Regions from separate parts of the Streptomyces sp. NPDC006711 genome, predicted to be linked through region 2. Evidence: predicted binding sites of a transcription regulator. Region 2 holds the regulator's gene; the other holds the start of a gene.
The links. Region 2 encodes HrcA, which represses chaperone genes, less so after heat shock. Its sites were predicted from a motif close to TTNGCACTCNGNNNNNCNGAGTGCNAA; they were not measured.
Positions count from the first base shown of each region.

Region 1: the regulator HrcA is predicted to act here: its motif matches at 9,186-9,212, upstream of groES (co-chaperone GroES).

Region 1 covers NZ_JBIAGO010000008.1:281-11,588, reverse strand. The annotation lists gene ACFYM2_RS17890 (YciI family protein) at 34-390, shown strand; gene ACFYM2_RS17885 (phenolic acid decarboxylase) at 485-994, opposite strand; gene ACFYM2_RS17880 (histidine decarboxylase) at 1,038-2,207, opposite strand; gene ACFYM2_RS17875 (3-deoxy-7-phosphoheptulonate synthase) at 2,252-3,502, opposite strand; gene ACFYM2_RS17870 (chorismate mutase) at 3,499-3,798, opposite strand; gene ACFYM2_RS17865 (VOC family protein) at 4,196-4,672, shown strand; gene ACFYM2_RS17860 (hypothetical protein) at 4,796-5,428, shown strand; gene ACFYM2_RS17855 (hypothetical protein) at 5,495-5,860, shown strand; gene ACFYM2_RS17850 (methyltransferase domain-containing protein) at 5,906-7,108, opposite strand; gene ACFYM2_RS17845 (polysaccharide deacetylase family protein) at 7,204-8,109, shown strand; gene ACFYM2_RS17840 (polysaccharide deacetylase family protein) at 8,129-8,980, shown strand; gene groES (co-chaperone GroES) at 9,359-9,667, shown strand; gene groL (chaperonin GroEL) at 9,813-11,308, shown strand, end outside.
Region 2 covers NZ_JBIAGO010000031.1:390-11,697, reverse strand. The annotation lists gene ACFYM2_RS33545 (MFS transporter) at 214-1,557, shown strand; gene ACFYM2_RS33540 (adenosine deaminase) at 2,403-3,413, opposite strand; gene ACFYM2_RS33535 (ribonuclease Z) at 3,473-4,384, opposite strand; gene ACFYM2_RS33530 (histidine triad nucleotide-binding protein) at 4,433-4,792, opposite strand; gene ACFYM2_RS33525 (hypothetical protein) at 4,912-5,472, opposite strand; gene ACFYM2_RS33520 (16S rRNA (uracil(1498)-N(3))-methyltransferase) at 5,712-6,455, opposite strand; gene ACFYM2_RS33515 (nitronate monooxygenase) at 6,452-7,543, opposite strand; gene dnaJ (molecular chaperone DnaJ) at 7,655-8,794, opposite strand; gene hrcA (heat-inducible transcriptional repressor HrcA) at 8,795-9,814, opposite strand; gene ACFYM2_RS33500 (MBL fold metallo-hydrolase) at 9,978-10,700, shown strand; gene ACFYM2_RS33495 (DUF3097 domain-containing protein) at 10,727-11,308, shown strand, end outside.

The sequences.
Region 1 (11,308 bases), on a different contig from region 2:
ACCGAGCCGTACACAACCGAACGGAGGCCGGCCATGCCGCGCTACCTGACGATGATCCGCGTCGACGAGAACAACGGCCCCGAGGGTGGGCCCAGCCCCGAGCTCATGGAGCGGATGGGCGCGCTGATCGAGGAGATGACCAAGGCCGGGGTCCTGCTCGACACCGCCGGACTCACCTCGACCGCCGAGGGCGCCAGGCTCCGCTGGAACAAGGGTGAACTGACCGTCACGGACGGGCCGTTCACGGAGTCCAAGGAGGTCGTGGGGGGTTACGCGATCATCCAGGCGAAGGATCGGGGGGAGGCGTTTGAGTGGACGAAGCGGTTTCTCCGTATTCACGGGGAGGAGTGGGACATCACGTCGGAGCTCCGCGAGATCGCGGAGGGCTAGGGGGTGTCTGGTGGCTGGGGGTGCGGGGTCCCGCGCGCCCAGCCACTCGGCGCCCTGCGGTGCGCCGCCGTCACCGTCCACGGCGGAGCTGTGGTCAGTGTTCGCGGTCCGGGTAATCGGAAGGCAACCGCGCCGGACCGCACGCGATGACCTCTTCGTTGTCCGTGCCGCGGTATTCCGAGAAGGTGATCGTCGCGAACTGTTCCATGTGCAGGTGAGGGGCCACCGGACCCTCATCGCGGAGGCGGTGGATCGTCGGCAGCCGCCTGTTCTGATATCCCATGGTCAGTTCGGGGCAGTCGGTGACCCACTTCGCGAAGAAGGCGCTCGCGTGCAGCCAGCGGCCCGCCAGATTGATCACCAGACTGGTGGTGCTGCCCGTTTCCTCGGCCCACGAGAGCGATCCCATGCCGGCGCCGAGGTTGGCCGCGGCAGCCGCCTGATCTTTGAGCCAGCGTCCCGCCAGGGGGCCCTCGTGAAGTCGGTAATCGATGGTGGACTCGTTCTTGACGTAGAGCTCGGCTCTCACACCTCCGGTGTATTCGTAGATCAGGTGTTGACCCAGGAGGAATGAAATATCCTGAATCGGGTATTTCGCGGGCATGTGAGTCTCCTTGCCGTGGCGCGTGGCGCGTGGGGCGGGCAGGTCAGGAGCCGGCAGTCGACACGATCTCCTGGCAGAGGCGGTCGACGTGCTCGTGGGTCACGTGCGGCATGGTGATCAGATGTGCTTGCCCGTCCACGTGCAGCAGGTTCCACCGCTCGCACACCGCCTGGGCCGGGGCGTCGAAGAGAACGGTGTTCGTCCCCGGTGGGTGGACCGGGTGGCGTCCGCAGGCGCGCAGGCGGTCGGTGGCGTAGTCGGCCACCCGCAGGCACCGGCGTACGCGCCGTTCAAGCCCTTGCCGGCCCAGTGCGCGGAGCTCCTGCCAGAGCATGATGGGGGAGAGCGCGTCCCGCGAGCCGCTGATCGTGTCGTCGTCCGCGCCCACCGCCGCGTCGTGCAGACGGATGACCTCGACGTGCTGGGGACGAGCCAGGGCAATACCGCAGGGGATGGGGGAGCCGATCATCTTGTGTCCACTGATGGCGATGCTGTCGGCCCCGTCGGCGAAGCCCCACGGCACCGGGTGGGGCCCCAGCGCGGCCAGCAGCCCGCCGAACGCCGCATCCGAGTGCAGGTGCGTCCGCCCTATGCCCACCTCATCAAGCACGCCGCGGATCCCCGGCAGATCGTCCACCGCTCCCTTGCCCGTACTGCCGATGGTGACCACGACGACGGCGGCGCGCGCGCTGTGCCGCCGGCATGCGGTGCGCAAGGCTCCCAGATCCATCGCACCGGCGGGATCCGTGGGCACCGGTTCGTGGTCCATGCGCAGTAGTCGTGCGATCTTGGGAACGGAGTAGTGGGCCTGCGCCGACGCGTAGAGGACGGCGTCGGGATGCCGCTCCCTGCCGAGGTAGGTCCCGTAGATGTTGCTTTCGGTGCCTCCGTTGCTCACGTAGCCGAAGGCGGCTCCGGCGGGTGCCCCCGCGAGCTTCCCGAAGAAGTCGATCACGGCCCGCTCGAAGTGCTTGCTGTGCAGGTGGTATTCGCTGCTCCCGCAGGGGCTGCCGGCGTTGTTGCCGTGGACGGCGAGGTACTCGGCCAGGTGCCGGTAGTCGAAGTCGAGGTTGACCGGGAAGCCGACCATGTGTTCGCGGGCTTGGCGCATGTGGTTGGCGACCGTTTTGAGCAACGCTTTGTCCGCCGCGCTGTCTTCCGCGCTGCGGGGTTCGTCACCGATGGCCAGATCGCTTTCAAGGGAAATCCGCACGTGGGGCTCCTCGTGGTGTGGTGCGGCCCTGCTCCGTGTGGCGGTCAGTCCCGCACGTCCCCCGCCGCCGCGCGGCCCGCCGCGTCCAGTACGGACAGGGCCTGGCGGGGGTTGAGGCGCGGGTCGCACAGGGTGGTGTACCGCTCGTGCTCGGGCTCGGCACCGGTCTCCTCGCCGACGCATTCGGCCACGTCCGCCGACGTGGCTTCCAGATGGACTCCACCGGGAACGCCGCCGGATTCGGTGACACAGCGCCGGAACTGCTGGAGTTCCGAGGTGATCGCTTTCGTCAGGCGGGTCTTGAAGCCTCCGCTTCGGTAGGTGTTGGCGTGCATGGGGTCGCACAGCCACAGCACGGGATGCCGTGCGGCAACGGCCGCTTCGACCAGCGGGGGCAAGGCGTCGCCCACCCGGTCCTCACCCATGCGGGCGATCAGCGTCAGCCGGCCCGGCTCCCGCTCAGGGTTGAGGGCCTGACAGAGCGCCAGTACGTCGTCGGGGGTGGCGGCGGGCCCGATTTTGCAGGCCACCGGGTTGATGACCGAAGCCAGCAACCGCACATGAGCGCCGCCGGGCTGGCGCGTACGTTCGCCGATCCAGGGCCAGTGTGTCGATGTCAGGAGCGTACGACCGGTGTCATCGCGGCGCAGCAGCGCCAGCTCGTAGTCGAGCACCAGCGCCTCGTGGCTGGTCCAGATCCGCGGCTGGCAGGCCGGTGCCGTCCTCAGCCGTTCCAGTTCGGCCAGCACCTGGCTCGCGCTCCGGTAGCAGTGGAGCATGTGATCGGGAACGTGCCGGCGGTCCGCCTCCGTGGTATCGGGGCGGTTGACCATGTGTCCGCGGTAGACGGCGAGGGGGCGTCCGTCGACCGTCTCCGTCGGCTCCGACCTGGGTTTCGCGTACTGTCCGGCTATCCTGCCGACCCGCACGACCGGGTTTCCCGTGGTCAGTTGCCACATGCCCGCCAGTGCGTCGATCAGCCCCATCGTGCGTCCGACCGCGTCGGGGGCCGACTGCTCCGGGTCTTCCGCGCAGTCGCCCACCTGGACGATGTCGAGCCCGCCGAGCGCGCACCGCGACAGGATGCCGCGCAGCTCGTCGACCTCCGCCGCGGTGACGAGCCCCGGGGACTTGGCCAGGACGCGCCTGCACTCCCTGGCTCGTTCCCCGTCCTCCCACACCGGCTGCTGCCGCGCGGGCAGCCGGCGCCACTCGTCCATCTCCGCTTCGCTCAGGGGGAGTGTGAAGCCCGAGTCGTTCTTGTCGTGGTGCGCGGGGCGGGACGTCTTCATCATCGGGCGCCCTTGGGGATGTCGCGGGCGGCAGCGCCCTGGGTGGACGCGCTCTCATGTCCTCGGCACAGCCGCAGGACGGCCACGGCGACGCCCTCGCCCGCTGCGCCGAGCCGGTCGCGGAAGTGACCGCGCACCTCGCTCTCGCGTCCGTGGGCGAGGCGCCGTCCGTGGTCGGCGATCCGGGCCTGCTGTACCTGCGCGGAAAGGCGGGCGCGCTGGCCGAGCAGGTCGATGAGCACGGTGTCGATCTCGTCGATGCGCGAACGCAGGTGCGCGATGCGCCCGTTGTCGGACATGGCGAATCCTCCCTGAACGGGTGGCCGGGGGCGGGGGCACCGGACATCCGGTGCGGTGATGTATTCCGGCTACCCTGGCCGAAGTCGCGTAGAAGGGCGTACAGCGGGACGCGGAAGCATCCGTGTACCACCGCCCGGTGCGCATGGTTTGCCCCTGTGATGAAAGAGGCCCGGAGGTGGCGGTGCTCACCGGGCTGCCGCGGTGTGGCTCTGCCCGGGCCCTGCCACGGGGGCACGGGGGCACGGGGGCACGCCCCCCCCCGCGAGGCCCTGCGCGGGGTTCTTCCGGGGGGACGGCGGAAGGGGCCGGCCGTGGCGCGATGAGTTTCGTGGACCGGGGCGGTCTTATGTGTCGCAGCCGCCCACCCCGGGTCCGGCACCGCCGAGGAGGCAGACGATGACCGCGAAGATCACCCAGAAGATCACCCCCTTCCTCTGGTTCGACAGCCAGGCCGAAGAGGCGGCGAACCACTACATCGCCATCTTCGGCGGCGACTCCCGGATCCTGGGGATCACCCACTACGCCGCCTCCGCCCCCGGCGATACCGGCACGGTCATGACCGTCGACTTCCAGCTCGCCGGCCAGCGGTTCACCGCGCTCAACGGCGGCCCCCAGTTCACCTTCACGGAGGCGGTCTCGCTCGCGGTGAGCTGCGCGGACCAGGAGGAGATCGACCGGTTCTGGACGGGACTGGGCGAGGGCGGCGAGGAAGGACCCTGCGGCTGGCTCAAGGACAAGTACGGGCTGTCCTGGCAGATCGTCCCCGCCGAGCTGCCCGAGCTGCTGGGCTCCGGCGCGGAGAAGGCCGACCGGGTCATGGCCGCCGTGATGGACATGAAGAAGCTGGACCTGAAGACGCTGCGGGACGCGTAGGCGCAAGCGCGAGGGGCGGGGCGCGCGGGCCGGGCCCGGCGGACGACGGGATCCGGCCGACCGCGCTGAGCATGACCCAGGGTGGGCGCCCGTGTCAGGGGCGCCCCGGATAACCTCTGGCGCATGTCGCCGAGTTCGCCCCTGCCCCCCTCTCCGCCCCCGGTCGCACTGCGCACCTGGCGCGACCGCAACGCGCTGCTCGCCGACCGGGCCCAGGCCCTGGAGGTGCTGCTCCGGGGGTACTTGGGCGCGGGCCGGCTGTGGCTGCTCTGGCTGTGGGCGGCGCTCTTCGCGCTGGGCTGGTCGCTGGTCGGCGCTGCGCTGACCTCCCTCACCGATGTGCTGAGCGCGATCGTGGGAGGGCTCTTCCTGCTGCTGGGTCTCGGCGTGATGATCCCGGCCGGACTCGCCGTCGGGTTCGGCCTGCGCAAGGACCGACGTATACGCCAACTCATGCGCCAGTGGGCCGAGTTGGACCGCGATCCGGTGCTCGACCGGAACCTGGTCAGGCCCGCCCTGAGCCTGGCGTGGCTCATACCATCGGTGCTGCTGTGCGGGGCGGGTCTCGCCGTCTGCCTCGTGCTGCCCGCGACCGCGGATCCGGGCCACGACACGTACGCCCTCGTCGCCTACGGCATGGGGCTCGGCCTGATCTGCTGGCTCACCGGGCTCGTGGGCGTGGCCAAGGCGGCGGCGTACCGGCGCTGGGTGCAGCGCTGCCTCGGGGCGCGCACCACGCTGGGCCTGCGCGGGTGACCCGGCTCTATTCTGGGGAGGCCGCGGCGTCACGCGGTGACACATTCCGGGGGAAGGGCAGCCGCTGTGCAGTGGTACTGGTGGATTCTGATCGTGTTCTGGATGGGCGGGTTCGGGTGGGCGATCGACAACGCCCGTACCGCTCTGCGTACGCGGCACGAGCGCAAGATGGAGCGTCTTGAGGCGGCGAAGCAGGAACGTCTCGCCCTGGAATCCGCGCACAAGGCGCCCGAGCCGGTGTGCGGCTGCACGCACCATTTGGCCAAGCACGACAAGGCCGGCAAGTGTCATGAGCGGGTGGAGGTTCCGGTCGCGTGGGACGAGAGCAAGAAGCCGCTGCGGTTTGAATCCGGCCAGTGCAACTGTCAGCAATACGTCGGGCCGCAGCCCCTCTCCCAGGTCTACGCGGATCCCCTGACCGACCTGTCCTGACCCGCGTCGCCTCGCGTCAGGGGCGTATGGGCGCGTCGCCTCGCGTCACGGGCGTACCGGATTGCCGATGAGCATCGTGGGGGCGCCGGCCACCCTGGTCAGGAAGACCGTGGCCGAACGCGGTCCCGCCGGCTTCACCCGTCGGCGTACCTCCTCCGGCTCCACCGCCGACCCCCGCTTCTTCACGGTCAGCACCCCCACCTCCCGCTCCCGCAGCAGCCCCTTCAACTTCTTGAGGTTGAAGGGGAGTTGGTCGGTGATCTCGTACGCGGAGGCGTAAGGAGACGCGTACGGCTCGTCACTCGTCACGTACGCGATCGTCTCGTCGATCAGCCTCCCCCCGCACCGCTGTGCGATCTCGGCGACCAGATGGGCGCGGATGACCGCGCCGTCCGGCTCGTACAGATAGCGCCCCACCGGCCCCACCGGCGGCGCGGCGAGCGGCGCGGCCGTCCACAGCGAGGCGGACGCGGGCAGCAGCGTCGCGCGGACCGCGCCGGGCGTCACGCCCGTGCCGAACCACAGCACCGCCTCCTTCACGTCGCCCCCGTCCGAGATCCACTCCGCCTCGGCCCGCGGCGGGATCGCCTCGTGCGGGATGCCGGGGGCGACCTTCAGCGCCGCGAAGGGCGCGGCGAGGGCCGCCGAGGTCGCCCAGGACAGCGGCGGCGAGTACGCCTCAGGGTCGAAAATCCTGCCCCGCCCGCCTCGTCGCGCCGGGTCCACGAAGACCGCGTCGTAGGGCGCCGTGTCGATGTCGGTCACGTCCGCGCAGCGCACCTCGATCAGGTCTCCGAGGCCAAGTGCCTCCGCGTTGGCGCGGGCCACCGCCGCCGTCAGCGGGTCGCGGTCGACCGCGAGGACGCGGATTCCGGCCCGCGCGAGCGCCAGCGCGTCGCCGCCGATGCCGCAGCACAGATCCGCGACCGCGCGCACTCCCCGTGCGCTGAACGTCTTCGCGCGGTGCGTGGCCACCGAGGCGCGGGTGGACTGCTCGACGCCGTTGGGCGTGAAGAACATCCGGTACGCGTCCGCCGCGCCGAACTTCGCCACCGCGCGCTGCCGCAGCCGCGCCTGCCCCAGCGCCGCCGACACCAGCCCCGCGTCGTGCTCGCGGCGCAGCCGGGTGGCCACCGCCAGCTCCTGGGCCGGGTCGTACGCGCGCAGGGACGCGAGCAGCGCCCGGCCCTCGTCGGTCAGGAGCAGGGCGAAGGTGTCGAGGTCGTTCACCCCGTCATTGTCGTCCAGCGCGCGACCCGCTGTGGGCCAGGCGGGCGATGGTGGGGTCCGTGGCGGCGGTGTCGCCGGGGCCGGCGGGCGCGCGCCTGACAGGATGCGGCGCCATGCAACTAGTACGACAAAAGGGAAAAAACAGGACCAAGGCCGCCTGTGCCGTCCTGGGGCTCGCCGCCGCCCTGCTCGCCTCCGGGTGCTCCTCCGAGGACGCGGGCCACGGCCGGCCCGGGCCGGGGGCCGCCAAACAGGGGCCCGCCGGCGCGCTCGCCGACTACTCCGCGCAGCTCAAGCAGGCCGAGGCCGCCCGGCTCGCGGCCGTCAAGAAGTGGGGTCTCGCCAAGCCGCCCCTGCTCGCGCCCCCCGTGCCCGCCGTCAAACCGAAGATCACCAACCGCCCGGGGTTCGAGACCGACGGCGGCGACTCGCTGCCGCCCGTCTTCACCACCGTCCCCACCAAGGACAAGATCGTCTTTCTGACGATCGACGACGGCGCCGAGAAGGACCCCACCTTCCTGAAGATGATGCAGGAACTGCGCATCCCCTACAGCGCGTTCCTCAGCGACTACCTGGTCAAGGACGACCACGAGTACTTCAGGAAGATGCAGAGCCTCGGCGTCACGCTCAACAACCACACCCTCAACCACCGGTACATGCCCGCGCTCTCCTACGACGAGCAGCGGCGCGAGATCTGCGACCAGCAGGACAAGATCGGCAAGTGGGCGGGCAAGCGGCCCCGGCTGTTCCGGCCGCCGTACGGCAACTACAACGAGGACACCCTCAAGGCCGCCCAGTCCTGCGGGATCCAGGCCGCGCCGCTGTGGGCCGAGGAGGCCTTCACCGACCACATGGAGTGGCGCGAGTGGGACCGCGACCTGCACCCCGGCGACATCATCCTGACCCACTTCCGCGGCCGTCAGGACTGGAACGGCACCATGCCCGACATGGTCCGCCAGGTGATGAAGGTGATCACCGACAAGGGGTACGCCGTGGCCCGGCTCGAGGACTACGTGTGACCCGGTCCCGGGAGACGGGATGAGGCGGGCGCACCGGCTGCGGGGCGCCCTGGCCGGGCTGCTCGCGGTCGGTGCGCTGCTCGGCCCGCTGGCCGGGTGCTCGGAGCCGAGCGCGCCCGTCGCCCCCTTCCAGCGGCTCGGGCGCAGGGCCGCCCACCCCACCTCGGTGCCGCGCGCCGGGGCCGCCGCGCGGGTGGCCGCCGCCCGGCGCTGGGGTCTTGCCGCCCCGCTCGCCCCCGCCCCGCGCCCGCCGTCCGGCGGCGCCGGCGCGCGCCTGCCCTTCGTCGTGGACCGGGTGCCGGTACGGGCGAGAGTGGTCTTCCTGACCTTCGACGACGGGCCGGTGACCGACCCCGGCTTCCCGCGGATGATCCGCGATCTTGAGCTGCCCGTCGCGCTGTTCCTCACGAGCGCGAACCCCGGCGGCGCCCTCGCCCCCGACGCCGCGACGCGCGAGCGCCTGGACGAGCTGCGCGCCCTGGGCGCCGGGCTCTACAACCACACCCTGGACCACCGCGACCTGCGGACCCTGGACCACGCGGGCCAGCGGGCGCAGATCTGCGGGCAGCGGGACCGGATCGCCGCCCGGTTCGGCAGCCGTCCGAGACTGTTCCGGCCGCCCTACGGTGCCTACGACGCCACCACGCTGCGGGCCGCGAAGGAGTGCGGGGTGGGCGCGGTCGTCCTGGCCCGCGTCACGATGACGGCCGACGGCCCGCGCTATGCCCGAGGCGCCCGGTCCCTGCGGCCCGGCGACATCGTGCGGGTGCGGCTCGGGCCCGGCGCGGACGCGACCCGGCGGACCGCGCGGGCGCTGGACTACATCCGGACGCGGGGCTTCACGGTGGGCCGGATCGAGGACTACCTCTGACCCACACGGCTGCGACCGGCCCCCGCCTCTTGACCCCCGGCTGCGACCGGCCCCAGCCCCTTGACCCCCGGCTGCGACCGGCCCCCGCTTCTGGTCCGGCCACGCGCCCGCCTCTGCCCCCGCTTCTGACCCGACCGCGCCCCCGCCTCTGGCCCGGCCGCGCCCCTCCGCGCGTCCCGGTCCGATCCGCCGCAGGGGCGCGAGATTGGCACTCCGCTTGACCGAGTGCTAACCGTCGTCCTAGTCTCGCTTCTGGCACTCCCCACCGGAGAGTGCCAACACAGCGACGGGCAGGTCCGGCACCCGCGACGACGGATCCACCTGGTCGCCACCCCAAACAGTTAACCCCGTGAGATCTCCGAAGGGGGAGACCGGATCGTGACGACCGTCAGCTCCAAGGTTGCCATCAAGCCGCTTGAGGACCGCATCGTGGTCCAGCCGCTCGACGCCGAGCAGACCACGGCCTCCGGCCTGGTCATTCCGGACACCGCGAAGGAGAAGCCCCAGGAGGGCGCCGTCCTCGCCGTTGGTCCGGGCCGCTTCGAGAACGGCGAGCGCCTGCCGCTCGACGTCAAGGTCGGCGACGTCGTGCTCTACAGCAAGTACGGCGGCACCGAGGTGAAGTACAACGGCGACGAGTACCTCGTCCTCTCGGCTCGCGACGTGCTCGCGATCATCGAGAAGTAATTACCGAAGCCATTCGGTAATTCATCGAAGTACTTCTTCGAAGCACCTGCTTTGAAAGCTGCGCCCCTGGTCACCCCGCTGATTGCCGGGCGGCGAGGGGCGCAGTGTCATTAACCCGAGTTTTCGAGAGGGCTGAACCGCTCCCATGGCGAAGATCCTGAAGTTCGACGAGGACGCCCGTCGCGCCCTTGAGCGTGGCGTCAACAAGCTTGCCGACACGGTGAAGGTGACGATCGGCCCGAAGGGCCGCAACGTCGTCATCGACAAGAAGTTCGGCGCCCCCACCATCACCAACGACGGTGTCACCATCGCGCGCGAGGTCGAGCTCGACGACCCGTACGAGAACCTGGGTGCCCAGCTCGTCAAGGAGGTGGCGACCAAGACCAACGACATCGCGGGTGACGGCACCACCACCGCCACCGTGCTGGCCCAGGCGCTGGTGCGCGAGGGTCTGCGCAACGTCGCCGCCGGTGCCTCCCCGGCCGCCCTGAAGAAGGGCATCGACGCCGCGGTCAAGGCCGTCTGCGACGAGCTCCTGGCGACCGCGCGTCCCATCGACGACAAGACCGACATCGCCGCCGTCGCCGCGCTGTCCGCCCAGGACAAGCAGATCGGCGAGCTCATCGCCGAGGCGATGGACAAGGTCGGCAAGGACGGTGTCATCACCGTCGAGGAGTCCAACACCTTCGGCGTGGACCTGGAGTTCACCGAGGGCATGGCCTTCGACAAGGGCTACCTCTCGCACTACATGGTCACCGACCAGGAGCGCATGGAGGCCGTCCTCGACGACCCGTACATCCTGATCAACCAGGGCAAGATCTCCTCGATCCAGGACCTGCTGCCGCTCCTGGAGAAGGTCATCCAGGCCGGCGCCTCCAAGCCGCTCCTGATCATCGCCGAGGACGTCGAGGGCGAGGCCCTTTCGACCCTGGTCGTCAACAAGATCCGCGGCACGTTCAACGCCGTGGCCGTCAAGGCCCCGGGCTTCGGCGACCGCCGCAAGGCCATGCTCCAGGACATCGCCACCCTCACCGGTGCGACCGTCATCGCCGAGGAGGTCGGCCTCAAGCTCGACCAGGCCGGTCTTGAGGTGCTGGGCACCGCGCGCCGCGTCACCATCACCAAGGACGACACCACGATCGTCGACGGCGGCGGCAACAGCGCCGACGTCGAGGGCCGCGTCAACCAGATCAAGGCCGAGATCGAGGCCACGGACTCCGACTGGGACCGCGAGAAGCTCCAGGAGCGCCTCGCGAAGCTGGCCGGCGGCGTGTGCGTGATCAAGGTCGGTGCCGCCACCGAGGTCGAGCTCAAGGAGCGCAAGCACCGTCTGGAGGACGCCATCTCCGCGACCCGCGCCGCGGTCGAGGAGGGCATCGTCTCCGGTGGTGGCTCCGCCCTGGTGCACGCCGCCAAGGTCCTGGAGGGCAACCTCGACAAGACCGGCGACGAGGCCACCGGTGTCGCGGTCGTGCGCCGCGCCGTCGTCGAGCCGCTGCGCTGGATCGCCGAGAACGCCGGCCTCGAGGGCTACGTCATCACCTCCAAGGTGAGCGAGCTCGACAAGGGCTTCGGCTTCAACGCCGCCACCGGTGAGTACGGCGACCTGGTCAAGGCCGGCGTCATCGACCCGGTCAAGGT
Region 2 (11,308 bases):
ATGCGGGCCCGTCCAACCTCCGCCCCGGCGCGCGAAATTCGCTCGCATACCCGACGGACTCCAGACCAAACGCAACGTGACTCAGATCACACCGTCCTGGCTTTTCGCGCACTCCGGACCCTTGATACAAATTGGGCCGCGTTCCCGCACAACACCGGGCGCATCCCCCCTCTTTGGCCTCCTGCCCCACGGGCACTGTTCCTTGGAACGCCCATGTCCGCACGCTCTCGTGCCGCCTGGCCCCTGGTCGCCGTCTTCACCGCCGGTTACCTCGCCGCGTATCTCCTCCCCACCGTCGTCGGCCGTCTCTCGGCGGGCCTCGGCCTCTCCCCCGCCGAAGCCGGACTCGTCGGCTCCGCCCTGCTGTTGAGCTCGGCGACGGCCGGGTTCACGCTCGCCTCCCGGGTGGAACGGCACGGGCCGCGCCGTCTCGCCAGGCTGGGGCTGCTGCTCGCGGTCACCGGGTACGGCGTCGCGGCCCTCACCACGCTGATCCCGCTCGTCGTGGCCGGGGCGGTCGTCGGCGGCCTCGGGTCCGGCACGGCCACGGCGGTGGCGGCGGCCGGTATCGCCGCCCAGCGCGACCCCCACCGCGCGTCCACGCTCGGCCTGCTCTGCGTCTCCGCGACGGCGGGCGCGCTGTACCTGACGATCCCTCACCTCGGCGGCGGGCACGCGACCCCGCTCGCCTCGATCGCCCTGGTGGCGGCCCTCGCGTGGCCGGCGACGCGGTGGCTTCCGGGCGCGTGCGGCGCGGAGCGGCCCGGGGAGGCGGTCGGCGCGGTGGGTGCGGTCGGCGCTGCGGGTGCGGTCGGCTCGTCGGGCGCGCGGCTGCCGCACCGGCGCTCCGGTACGGTCCTGGCCGCGACGATGCTCTGCTGGTCCCTCGCGCAGAACGCGCTGTGGGGGGTCAGCGGGCGGATCGGGATCACGCAGGCCGGCCTGAGCGAGGTCACCGTCGGCATGGTCTTCGCGGCCGGGCTCGGCTCGGGGCTGCTCGGTGTGCTCGGCGCGGGTGCGCTCGGCGCGCGGCTCGGGCGGGCGGTGCCGATCGGCGCCGGTACGGCGATCATCGCGTGCTGCGTGGTGGTGAGTTCGTCCGCGCGGGGACTCGTGTCCTTCGCGGGCGGCGAGATCCTGTGGAACCTGTTCTACCCGGTGGTGCTCTCCTACCTCATCGGCCTGTCCGCCTCGCTCGATCCGCACGGGCGCTGGGCGGTTCTGGCGGGGTCGGCGTCCTCGCTCGGGGTCGCCTGCGGGCCGGTCACCGGCAGCCTGCTCTCGCAGTACGCGGGGTACGGCGGGATGGGGTTCACGCTGTGCGCGCTGCTGCTGCTCGTCGCGGCGCCGCTGAGCGCGGTGGCGCTGCACACGTCCGGGCGGCCGCTGGTGCCGGGGTCCATCCGGCGCCGGGGTGGTACGCCTGCGGCGGTGGTCGCGGGGCGGGGGGCCGGGGCGGCGGGGTTGCTGCCGCAGATCGGGGTGCCGGAGCAGGAGGTCGCGGAGATCGCGATCGTCTCCCGCGCGAGACGCCGCCGCAAGGTCCTGGCCTCCTGACGCGGCCGCTCGCCCATCCGGGCCAGCACCAACCCTGCCGGGGGCGCGGGGACAGGCCGGCTATGCCGGTGCGGGCCAGCACGCATCCCGCCAGGGGCGCGGGGACAGGTCAGCTATGCCCGTGCGGGCCAGCGCCGACCCCGCCAGGGGCGCGGGGAACTGCGCGACCAGCCACCCACGGGCCCGCACCCAAGGACCCTGGGGCTCCGCCCCAGACCCCGTTCGCGCTGAACGCGCTCGTCCTCAAACGCCGGACAGGCTGAGGTTGCCCATGCAGGCCCGCACGAGCCCTGCCAGGGGTGGGCGGCGGGCTGAGGATACGCACGCGGGCCCACATCGGATACTCAGGGGCGCGGGGAACTGCGCGACCAGCCACCCACGGTCCGCAGCCAGGGTCCCCGGGGCTCCGCCCCAGACCCCATTCGCGCCTGAAGGGCGCTCGTCCTCAATCGCCGGACAGGCTGAGGTTGCCCATGCGGGCCAGCGCGGACCCCGCCAGGGGCGCGGGGACAGGCCGGGTATGCCCATGCGGGCCAGCGCCGACCCCGCCAGGGGCGCGGGGAACTGCGCGACCAGCCACCCACGGGCCCGCACCCAAGGACCCTGGGGCTCCGCCCCAGACCCCGATCGCGCTGAACGCGCTCGTCCTCAAACGCCGGACAGGCTGAGGTTGCCCATGCAGGCCAGCGTCGAGTAGTCAGGGGCGCGGGGACAGGCTGGGTATGCCCATGCGGGCCCGCGCGAGCCCTGCCAGGGCAGACCGGCTGAGGATGCGCATGCGGGCCAGCGCCGAGCCCGTCAGGGGCGCGGGGAACTGCGCGGCCGGCCGCCCCGGGCCGGGGGGCTCAGGACTCCGGGAAGGTGTACGCGGCGACCTCCGCCAAATACCGCTCGCGCAGCACCTCGTCATCGTCCAGGAACGACGCCACGAACGAGTTCCGCGCCAACTCCCGCAACCGCTCCCGCCCCAGCCCCAACGCCTCCCGCACCGCGTGAAACGTGTCGCCCACGTACCCGCCGAAGTACGCCGGATCGTCGGAGTTGACCGTGCACAGCAGGCCCGTGTCCATCATGGCCGCCAGCGGATGCTCCTCCAGCGTGTCGATCGCGCGCAGCCGGACGTTCGACAGCGGGCAGAGCGTCAGCGGGATGCGGTCGCGGACCAGGCGGGCCACCAGATCGGGGTCCTCCAGGGCGCGCAGGCCGTGGTCGATCCGCTCCACCCCCAGCACGTCCAGCGCCTCGGTGATGTACGCCGGCGGCCCCTCCTCGCCCGCGTGCGCGACCCGCCGCAGCCCGAGGGCCGCCGCCGCCTCGTACACCTCGCGGAACTTGGCCGGCGGATGGCCGACCTCCGCCGAGTCGAGCCCGATGCCCGTGATCCGGTCCAGATACGGCCGCGCCGCCTCCAGCGTGAGCAGCGCCGACTGGGCCGACTCGTCCCGCAGGAAGCACAGGATGAGCCGGGTCGAGATGCCGTGGCGTTCCTCGCTCGCGGACAGCGCCCGCCACAGGCCCTCCACCACCGTGCCCATGGGCACGCCCCGCGCCATGTGCGCCTGCGGGTCGAAGAAGATCTCGGCGTGCCGGACGCCCTGGGCGGCGGCCCGGGTCAGATAGGCGTCGGCAAGCGCCGTGAAGTCGTCCTCGGTCCGCAGCACCCGCATCAGGGAGTAGTACAGGTTCAGAAAGGACTGGAGGTCGTCGAAGAGGTACGCCTTGCGCAGCTCCTCGGTGTCGGCGTACGGCAGCTCCATGCCGTTGCGGGCGGCGAGTTCGAAGGCCAGCTCGGGTTCGAGGGTCCCTTCGATGTGGAGGTGGAGTTCGGCTTTGGGGAGGGAGGAGGGGAGGGGCATGGGGGGGTCCTAAGGGTGGTGCTGGGGTGGGTGGTTCGGTGCGGGCCGGTGGGGGGGGCTCAGGCGGCGCGTCGGGGGACGGGGATCCGGGTGAGGTCGGCCGCCACGGTCAGCTCGCCCTCGTATCCGGCGGCGCGGGCCTGGCGCTCGAACTCCCCCGGGTCGGCGTAGCGCTGCGAGAAGTGGGTGAGGACCAGTGCGCGTACGCCCGCGTCGCGGGCCACGGTCGCCGCCTGACCGGCCGTCAAGTGTCCGTGTTCGGTGGCGAGTTGGACGTCGCCGTCCAGGAACGTCGACTCGATCACCAGCATGTCGCAGCCGTCCGCGAGGACCCGGGCGCCCTCGCACAGGCGGGTGTCCATGATGAACGCGAAGCGCTGCCCGCGCCGGATCTCGCTGACGTCGTCGAGCGTGACGCCGTTCAGTTCGCCCTCGCGCGCCAGGCGACCCACGTCGGGGCCCGTGATGCCGCGCTCGGCCAGCAGCTCGGGCAGCATCCGGCGCCCGTCGGGCTCGACGAGCCGGTAGCCGTAGGACTCGACGGGGTGGGAGAGCCTGCGGGCGTCCAGCGTGTACGCGGCCGTCGTGGCCAGCACCGCGCCCTCGCCCTCGACCGGCTCCTGGCCGAGCTCCACACACTCCCGGTAGGCCGTGGCGTACCGCAGCCGCTCGAAGAAGTGCTCGCCGCTGCGCGGGTAGTGCGCGGTGACCGGGTGCGGGACCCGGTCGAGGTTGATCCGCTGGATCACCCCGGCCAGGCCGAGCGAGTGGTCGCCGTGGAAGTGCGTGACGCAGATCCGGTCGATGTCGTGGGCGGCGACCCCGGCCCGCAGCATCTGGCGCTGCGTGCCCTCGCCCGGGTCGAAGAGGATGCCCTCGCCGTCCCACCGCAGCAGGTAGCCGTTGTGGTTGCGGTGCCGGGTGGGCACCTGGCTCGCGGTGCCGAGCACCACCAATTCACGTACGGACACGGAAAATCGCCTTGCTGTGCGGGACGCTGGACGGGCGCTGGCGCGGAACTATCCGGGCGGCCACTGGAGGCCGCGGCCGCCCAGGACGTGCACGTGGGCGTGGAAGACGGTCTGGCCCGCGCCGCTGCCGGTGTTGAACACGAGCCGGTAGCCGCTCTTGTCGATGTTCTCATCGGCGGCGACCTGCCCGGCCTCCCGTACGACGTCCGCGAGGACAGCGGGTTCGGCGGCGGCGAGCGAGGCGGCGTCGGGGTGGTGCACCTTGGGGATGACCAGGATGTGGGAGGGCGCCTGGGGGTTGATGTCGCGGAACGCCACCGTCGTGTCGGTCTCGCGCACGACGGTCGCCGGGACATCGCCCGAGACGATTTTGCAGAACAGGCAGTCGGCCTGCGGCTCTCCGGCCATGGTCCGGTCTCCTTGGTCGCGTTGATCAGGTAACCCGCATGCTACTCAACGCGTTCGGACCAGGACGCGGAGAGCGGTGTTCCGGGCCGGCACGGGGGTGCGTGGGGTGCGGGCCCGGTCTACTTGCCGCGGAAGGACTCGGTGACGGTCACGGTCACGGTTGCCGTCACGGTGACCGTGGGGGTGGCGCCCGGGCGGGGTGTCGCCTGGCCGGCCGTGGGCGCGGGGGCCGCACAGTCGCCCAGGACGGAGGCGCGCAGGACGGTCCTCCCGGCGGCCTTCGCGGTCAGGTCGCCCTTCACGCAGCGGCCCTCGACTTCGGCGGTGACCCTGCCCTTGACCGTGACCGGCCTGCCGTCCTTGGTCTCGCCCTGGCAGTCGACGGCGGCGACATCACGGGTGGTGCTGCCCGCCGAAGGGGTCGCGGAGGGGCCGTGGCCGAGGTCGGCGGTGCAGGTGAGCCACTTGATGGCGACGTGGTGGTGGGCGAGTTCGGCGGTCGCGGCCTGTTCCGTGGTGACGGCGACGGCGGCGGAGTTGAGGCCGCCGACGGGGTCGCAGGCGGTGAGGCCGACGAGCGCGAGGACGACGGCGGCCGGCGCGGGCAGCGCGCGCGAGGCCGTGCGGCGCGCGGTGTGGTGGCGGGTGCGGTGGACGCGGTATGAGTTCTTGGCCCCCATGGGCGCCAGGGTGCCACCGCTGTCCGGGGCGCGGTAGCCCCCTTGCGGCCATCCCGGGCGCGGACCGGTGCCCCTTGGGCTGCGCCCACTCCCCCGGCCGCCCTCCGGTGGGCACGGGGCTCCGCCCCGGACCCCGCTCCTCAAACGCCGGAGGGGCTGAATTGCCGGAGCCGGCCACACCCCGCCGGACGGGCTGAGTTGCCCGGGCCCGGAGGGGTTGAGTCGCCGGATCGGGGTGGTCAGGTCCAGCGGGGGGTTCGCGACAGCAGGACCGCCGCCGCCACCGTGCCCGCCGTCGAGGTGCGCAGCACGCTGGGGCCCAGGCGGTGGGGCCGCGCGCCGGCCTCGGCGAACATGGCCAGTTCCTCCGGTGAGACGCCGCCCTCGGGGCCCACCACCAGGACGATCTCTCCGGCGGCGGGGAGTTCCACCGTGGCGAGGGCGGCCGACGCCGCGTCGCGGTCCTCGTGCAGGACCACCGCCAGGTCCGCCCCGGCCAGCAGCGCCGCGACCTGCTTGGTGCTCAGCGCGTCGCGCACCTCGGGGAAGCGCACCCGGCGCGACTGCTTGCCCGCCTCGCGGGCCGTACCGCGCCATTTGGCAAGGGACTTGGCGCCGCGCTCGCCCTTCCACTGGGTGATGCAGCGCGCGGCCTGCCAGGGCACGATCGCGTCGACGCCGGTCTCGGTCATCGTCTCCACGGCGACCTCGCCCCGGTCCCCCTTGGGCAGCGCCTGCACCACGGTGACGCGGAGCGCGGGCTCGGGCTCGCTCCCGGCGGAGGTGACGCGGACGCTCAGGCGGTCCTTGCCCTCGGCGGCCACGACGACCGCGTGGGCCCAGTTGCCAGCGCCGTCGGTGAGGGTCACCTCCTCGTCGGGGCGCAGCCGCTTCACGGAGACGGCGTGCCGGCCCTCCGCGCCGTCCAGGACGTACGCGCCGGTGCCCGGCACCGTGTCGACGACGAAGACCGGGGCGGTCATGACGCACTCCTCATGTTCTTCAGGTTCCGCAGGTTGGTGGTCAACTCGGCCGCCGCGTCGTCCAGTTCGGCCGCCAGGACCTCGACGAGGCGGGCCGCGGGGAGCTCGCGGGCGAGGCGGTGGCCCTGGCCCGCCCACAGCGCCATGCCCTGGGGGTCGCCGGCCTCGGCCGCCGCCTTGCGCACGCCGGCGGTCAGCTGGTGCACCTGGGGGTAGGCGGCGGGGGCGTAGGGGCCGTGCTCGCGCATGAAACGGTTCACCAGACCCCGCGCGGGCCGTCCGGAGAACGCGCGCGTCAACTCCGTACGGACGAAAAGGGGGTTGGTCAGGGCCTGTTTGTGCAGCGCGTTGGCGCCCGACTCGGGGCACACGAGGAAGGCGGTGCCCAGTTGTGCCGCGTCCGCGCCGGCCGCGAGCACCGCCGCGATCTGGGCGCCGCGCATCAGGCCGCCCGCGGCGACGATCGGCAGCTGGACGCTGTCGCGTACGAGGGCGATCAGGGTGAGCAGTCCGATGCCCGCGCCGCCGGCCTGCGCATCGTCGCGGAAGGTGCCCTGGTGGCCGCCCGCTTCGACGCCCTGCACACACACCGCGTCGGCCCCCGCCCACTGCGCGGCCTGGGCCTCCTGGGGCGTGGTCACGGTGACGATCGTGTAGGTGCCGATCTTCGCGAACGCGTCCACGACCGCGCGGTCGGGGCAGCCGAAGGTGAAGGAGACGACGGGCACCGGGTCCTCGCGCAGGATGGCGAGCTTGGCCTCGTAGTTGTCGTCGCCCCCGGTGTCCGCGTCGCCCAGCGGCGTCTCGTACCAGGTGGCCTCGCCCGCGAGCTGGTGGCGGTAGACCTCGATGGCGGCGGGGTCGGTGCCGGGGTCCTGGGGCATGAACAGGTTGACGCCGAAGGGCCGGCCGGTCAGGCCGCGCACCTGCTTGATCTCCTGGTACATGCCGTCGGCCGTCTTGTACCCGGCGGCCAGGAAGCCGAGCCCCCCGGCCTCGGACACGGCCGCGGCCAGCGCCGGACCGGAGGCGCCGCCCGCCATGGGCGCCTGCACGATCGGATACCGGCAGAGATCGGTCAAAGCCATGCTTGCATCGTGCCACGACGTCGCTCCCGCACCGAATCGCCGGTCGCCGGAACGTGGAGGGGATGCGAAAAGGGGGCCGGGGTGGTGACCCCGGCCCCCTTCCCGTACGGCCTACCGGCCGTTGAAGGCGTCCTTCAGGCGGGAGAACAGGCCCTGCTGGCCCGGCTGGAACTGGCCCGTGGGGCGCTCCTCGCCGCGCAGCTTGGCCAGCTGACGCAGCAGGTCCTCCTGCTGCGGGTCCAGCTTGCTCGGGGTCAGGACCTCCACGTGCACGATGAGGTCACCGCGCCCGCCGCCGCGCAGATGCGTGATGCCGCGGCCGTGCAGCGGGATGGACTGGCCGGACTGGCTGCCCGGGCGGATGTCCACCTCCTCCATGCCGTCCAGCGTCTGGAGCGGCACCTTCGTGCCGAGCGCCGCCGCCGTCATGGGGATGGTGACCGTGCAGTGCAGGTCGTCGCCGCGCCGCTGGAACACGTCGTGCGCCAGCTCGTGGATCTCCACGTACAGGTCGCCCGCGGGGCCGCCGCCGGGGCCGACCTCGCCCTCGCCCGCGAGCTGGATGCGGGTGCCGTTGTCGACACCGGCCGGGATCTTCACGGTCAGGGTGCGCCGCGAGCGGATGCGGCCGTCGCCCGCGCACTCCGGGCACGGTGTGGGCACCACGGTGCCGAAGCCCTGGCACTGCGGGCAGGGCCGCGAGGTCATGACCTGACCGAGGAAGGACCGGGTGACCTGGGACACCTCGCCGCGACCGCGGCACATGTCACAGGTCTGCGCGGAGGTGCCGGGGGCGGCGCCCTCGCCCGAACAGGTCGTGCACACCACGGCGGTGTCGACCTGGATCTCCTTGGTGGTGCCGAAGGCCGCCTCGTTGAGGTCGATCTCCAGGCGGATCATGGCGTCCTGGCCCCGGCGGGTCCGCGAGCGCGGGCCGCGCTGGGATGCCGTGCCGAAGAAGGCGTCCATGATGTCCGAGAAGTTGCCGAAGCCGCCCGCGCCGAAGCCGCCGGCCCCGCCACCGCCGCCCGACGACGACAGCGGATCCCCGCCGAGGTCGTAGACCTGCTTCTTCTGCGGGTCCGACAGGACCTCGTACGCGGCGTTGATCTCCTTGAAGCGCTCCTGCGTCTTCGGGTCCGGATTCACATCCGGGTGGAGTTCGCGTGCGAGGCGCCGGAACGCCTTCTTGATCTCGTCCTGTGATGCGTCGCGGCGCACGCCGAGTACGGCGTAGTAGTCCGTGGCCACTTACGACTCCGCCAGGATCTGTCCGACGTAACGTGCCACTGCGCGTACCGCTCCCATCGTTCCGGGGTAATCCATGCGGGTCGGTCCGACCACGCCGAGTTTGGCGACCGCCTCGCCGCCGGAACCGTAGCCGACCGACACGACGGACGTGGAGTTCAGTCCTTCATGGGCGTTGTTCTCGTGCCCGATGCGTACGGTCATGCCCGATTCCTTGGCCTCGCCGAGCAGCTTGAGGAGCACGACCTGCTCCTCAAGTGCTTCCAGCACCGGCCTGATGGTCAGCGGGAAGTCGTGTCCGAAGCGGGTCAGATTGGCGGTGCCGCCGATCATCAGCCGCTCCTCGGTCTCTTCGACCAGGGTTTCGAGGAGGGTGGCGAGGACCGTCGAGACGGTTCCCCGGTCCTCCGGTTCAAAGGACTCCGGCAGGTCCTGCACGAGCTGCGGCACGTCCGCGAAGCGGCGTCCCACCACCCGTGCGTTGAGCCGGGCCCGCAGGTCCGCGAGCGCGGCCTCGCCGAACGGCGCCGGGCAGTCGACCATACGCTGCTCGACCCGGCCGGTGTCCGTGATCAGCACCAGCATGAGCCGGGCCGCGGCGAGTGAGAGCAGTTCCACATGCCGCACCGTCGAGCGGGTCAGCGACGGGTACTGCACGACCGCCACCTGCCGGGTCAGCTGCGCGAGCAGCCGCACCGTACGGGCCACGACGTCGTCCAGGTCCACCGCGCTGTCCAGGAAGTTCTGGATCGCGCGGCGCTCGGGCGACGACAGGGGCTTGACGCCCGCGAGCCGGTCGACGAAGAGCCGGTAGCCCTTGTCGGTCGGGATGCGGCCGGCGCTGGTGTGGGGCTGGGCGATGAAGCCCTCCTCCTCCAGGACCGCCATGTCGTTGCGCACGGTCGCCGGTGAGACGCCCAGCGCGTGCCGCTCGGTCAGGGCCTTCGACCCGACCGGCTCCTCGGTGCCGACATAGTCCTGGACGATGGCGCGCAGCACCTCGAGCCTGCGTTCACTGAGCATCGCGCACACCTCCAGTAGCTCCAGTAGCCGTCCGTTTGGCACTCACTGTGTTCGAGTGCCAGCAATCCCCGGCCAGTGTACGGCCGACCGGTACGCCCCTAGCAAGGGCGGCCGACCACGCTACCTCGCGGCGTCGCTCCCGGATCGCGGATAGCGTCGCCTCATGGACATCCGTTGGGAAGAGTTCGGCTGGGAGCGCCTGGGTGACGCAGTGGGGCGCAGACGCCTGCCGGGCTGGGACGCGACCGCCGCGCTGGTCGCCGGCGAGGACGCGCTGCTCCTGTACGACACCGGCGCGACGCTGCGTGAGGGCGCCGAACTGCGGGCGCAGGCGCAGGCCCTGTTCGGCCGCCGTGTGACCCACATCGCGCTCAGCCACCCCCATTTCGACCATGTCCTCGGCACGGCGGCCTTCTCCGGCGCCCAGGTGTACGGGGCCGTCGGCATCGAGCGGGCCCTGGACCCCGAGGAGCTGCGCTCGGACGCGGTACGCCAGGGAGTGCCCGAGCGGGACGCGGCCGAGGCGGCCGACCTGCTGGTGCTGCCCCACCACGCGGTGTCCGGCGAGTGGACGCTCGACCTGGGCGGGCGCCAGGTGCTGCTCGCCAACGTGGGACCCGGGCACAGCGGGCACGACCTGGTGGTGCTCATCCCCGCGAGTGGCGGGTCGCCGGAGATCGTCCTGTGCGGCGACCTCGTGGAGGAGTCGGGCGAGCCGCAGGCGGGCCCGGACGCGGTCGGCACGCGCTGGCCGGCCGCCCTGGACCGGCTGCTGTCGCTCGGCGGCCCGGCAGCGGTGTACGTGCCCGGGCACGGGGCGGTGGTGGACGCGTCCTTCGTCCGCGCCCAGCGTGACCAACTCGCCGTCAGATTCGGCGTGTCGTAGCGCCGGCCGCCCGTATCGTCTGACGCATGCGCAGCTACAGCCCCGACCTGACCCCACCCTGGAAGAAGAAGCAGGCGCCTGTTCCCGAGGTTCCCGCCGAGGCCGATCTCGTCGTCGAGGAGGTCTCCACGGGGTTCTGCGGGGCGGTGATCCGCTGCGAGAAGACGGCGCAGGGGCCGACCGTCACCCTGGAGGACCGTTTCGGCAAGCACCGGGTCTTCCCCATGGAGCCGCGCGGCTTCCTCCTGGAGGGCCGGGTCGTCACCCTCGTACGCCCCTCGGCGGTCGCGCCCGCGCCCGTGCGCCCCGCGCGCACCGCGTCCGGTTCGGTGGCCGTGCCCGGGGCGCGGGCGCGGGTCGCGCGGGCGGGCCGGATCTACGTCGAGGGGCGGCACGACGCGGAGCTCGTGGAGAAGGTGTGGGGGGACGACCTGCGCGTCGAGGGCGTCGTCGTGGAGTACCTGGAGGGCATCGACGATCTTCCCGCCATCGTCGCGGAGTTCGCGCCGGGGCCGGACGCGCGGCTGGGTGTCCTGGTCGACCACCTGGTGCCGGGTTCCAAGGAGTCCCGTATCGCCGCGTCCGTGACGCATCCGGACGTGCTGGTG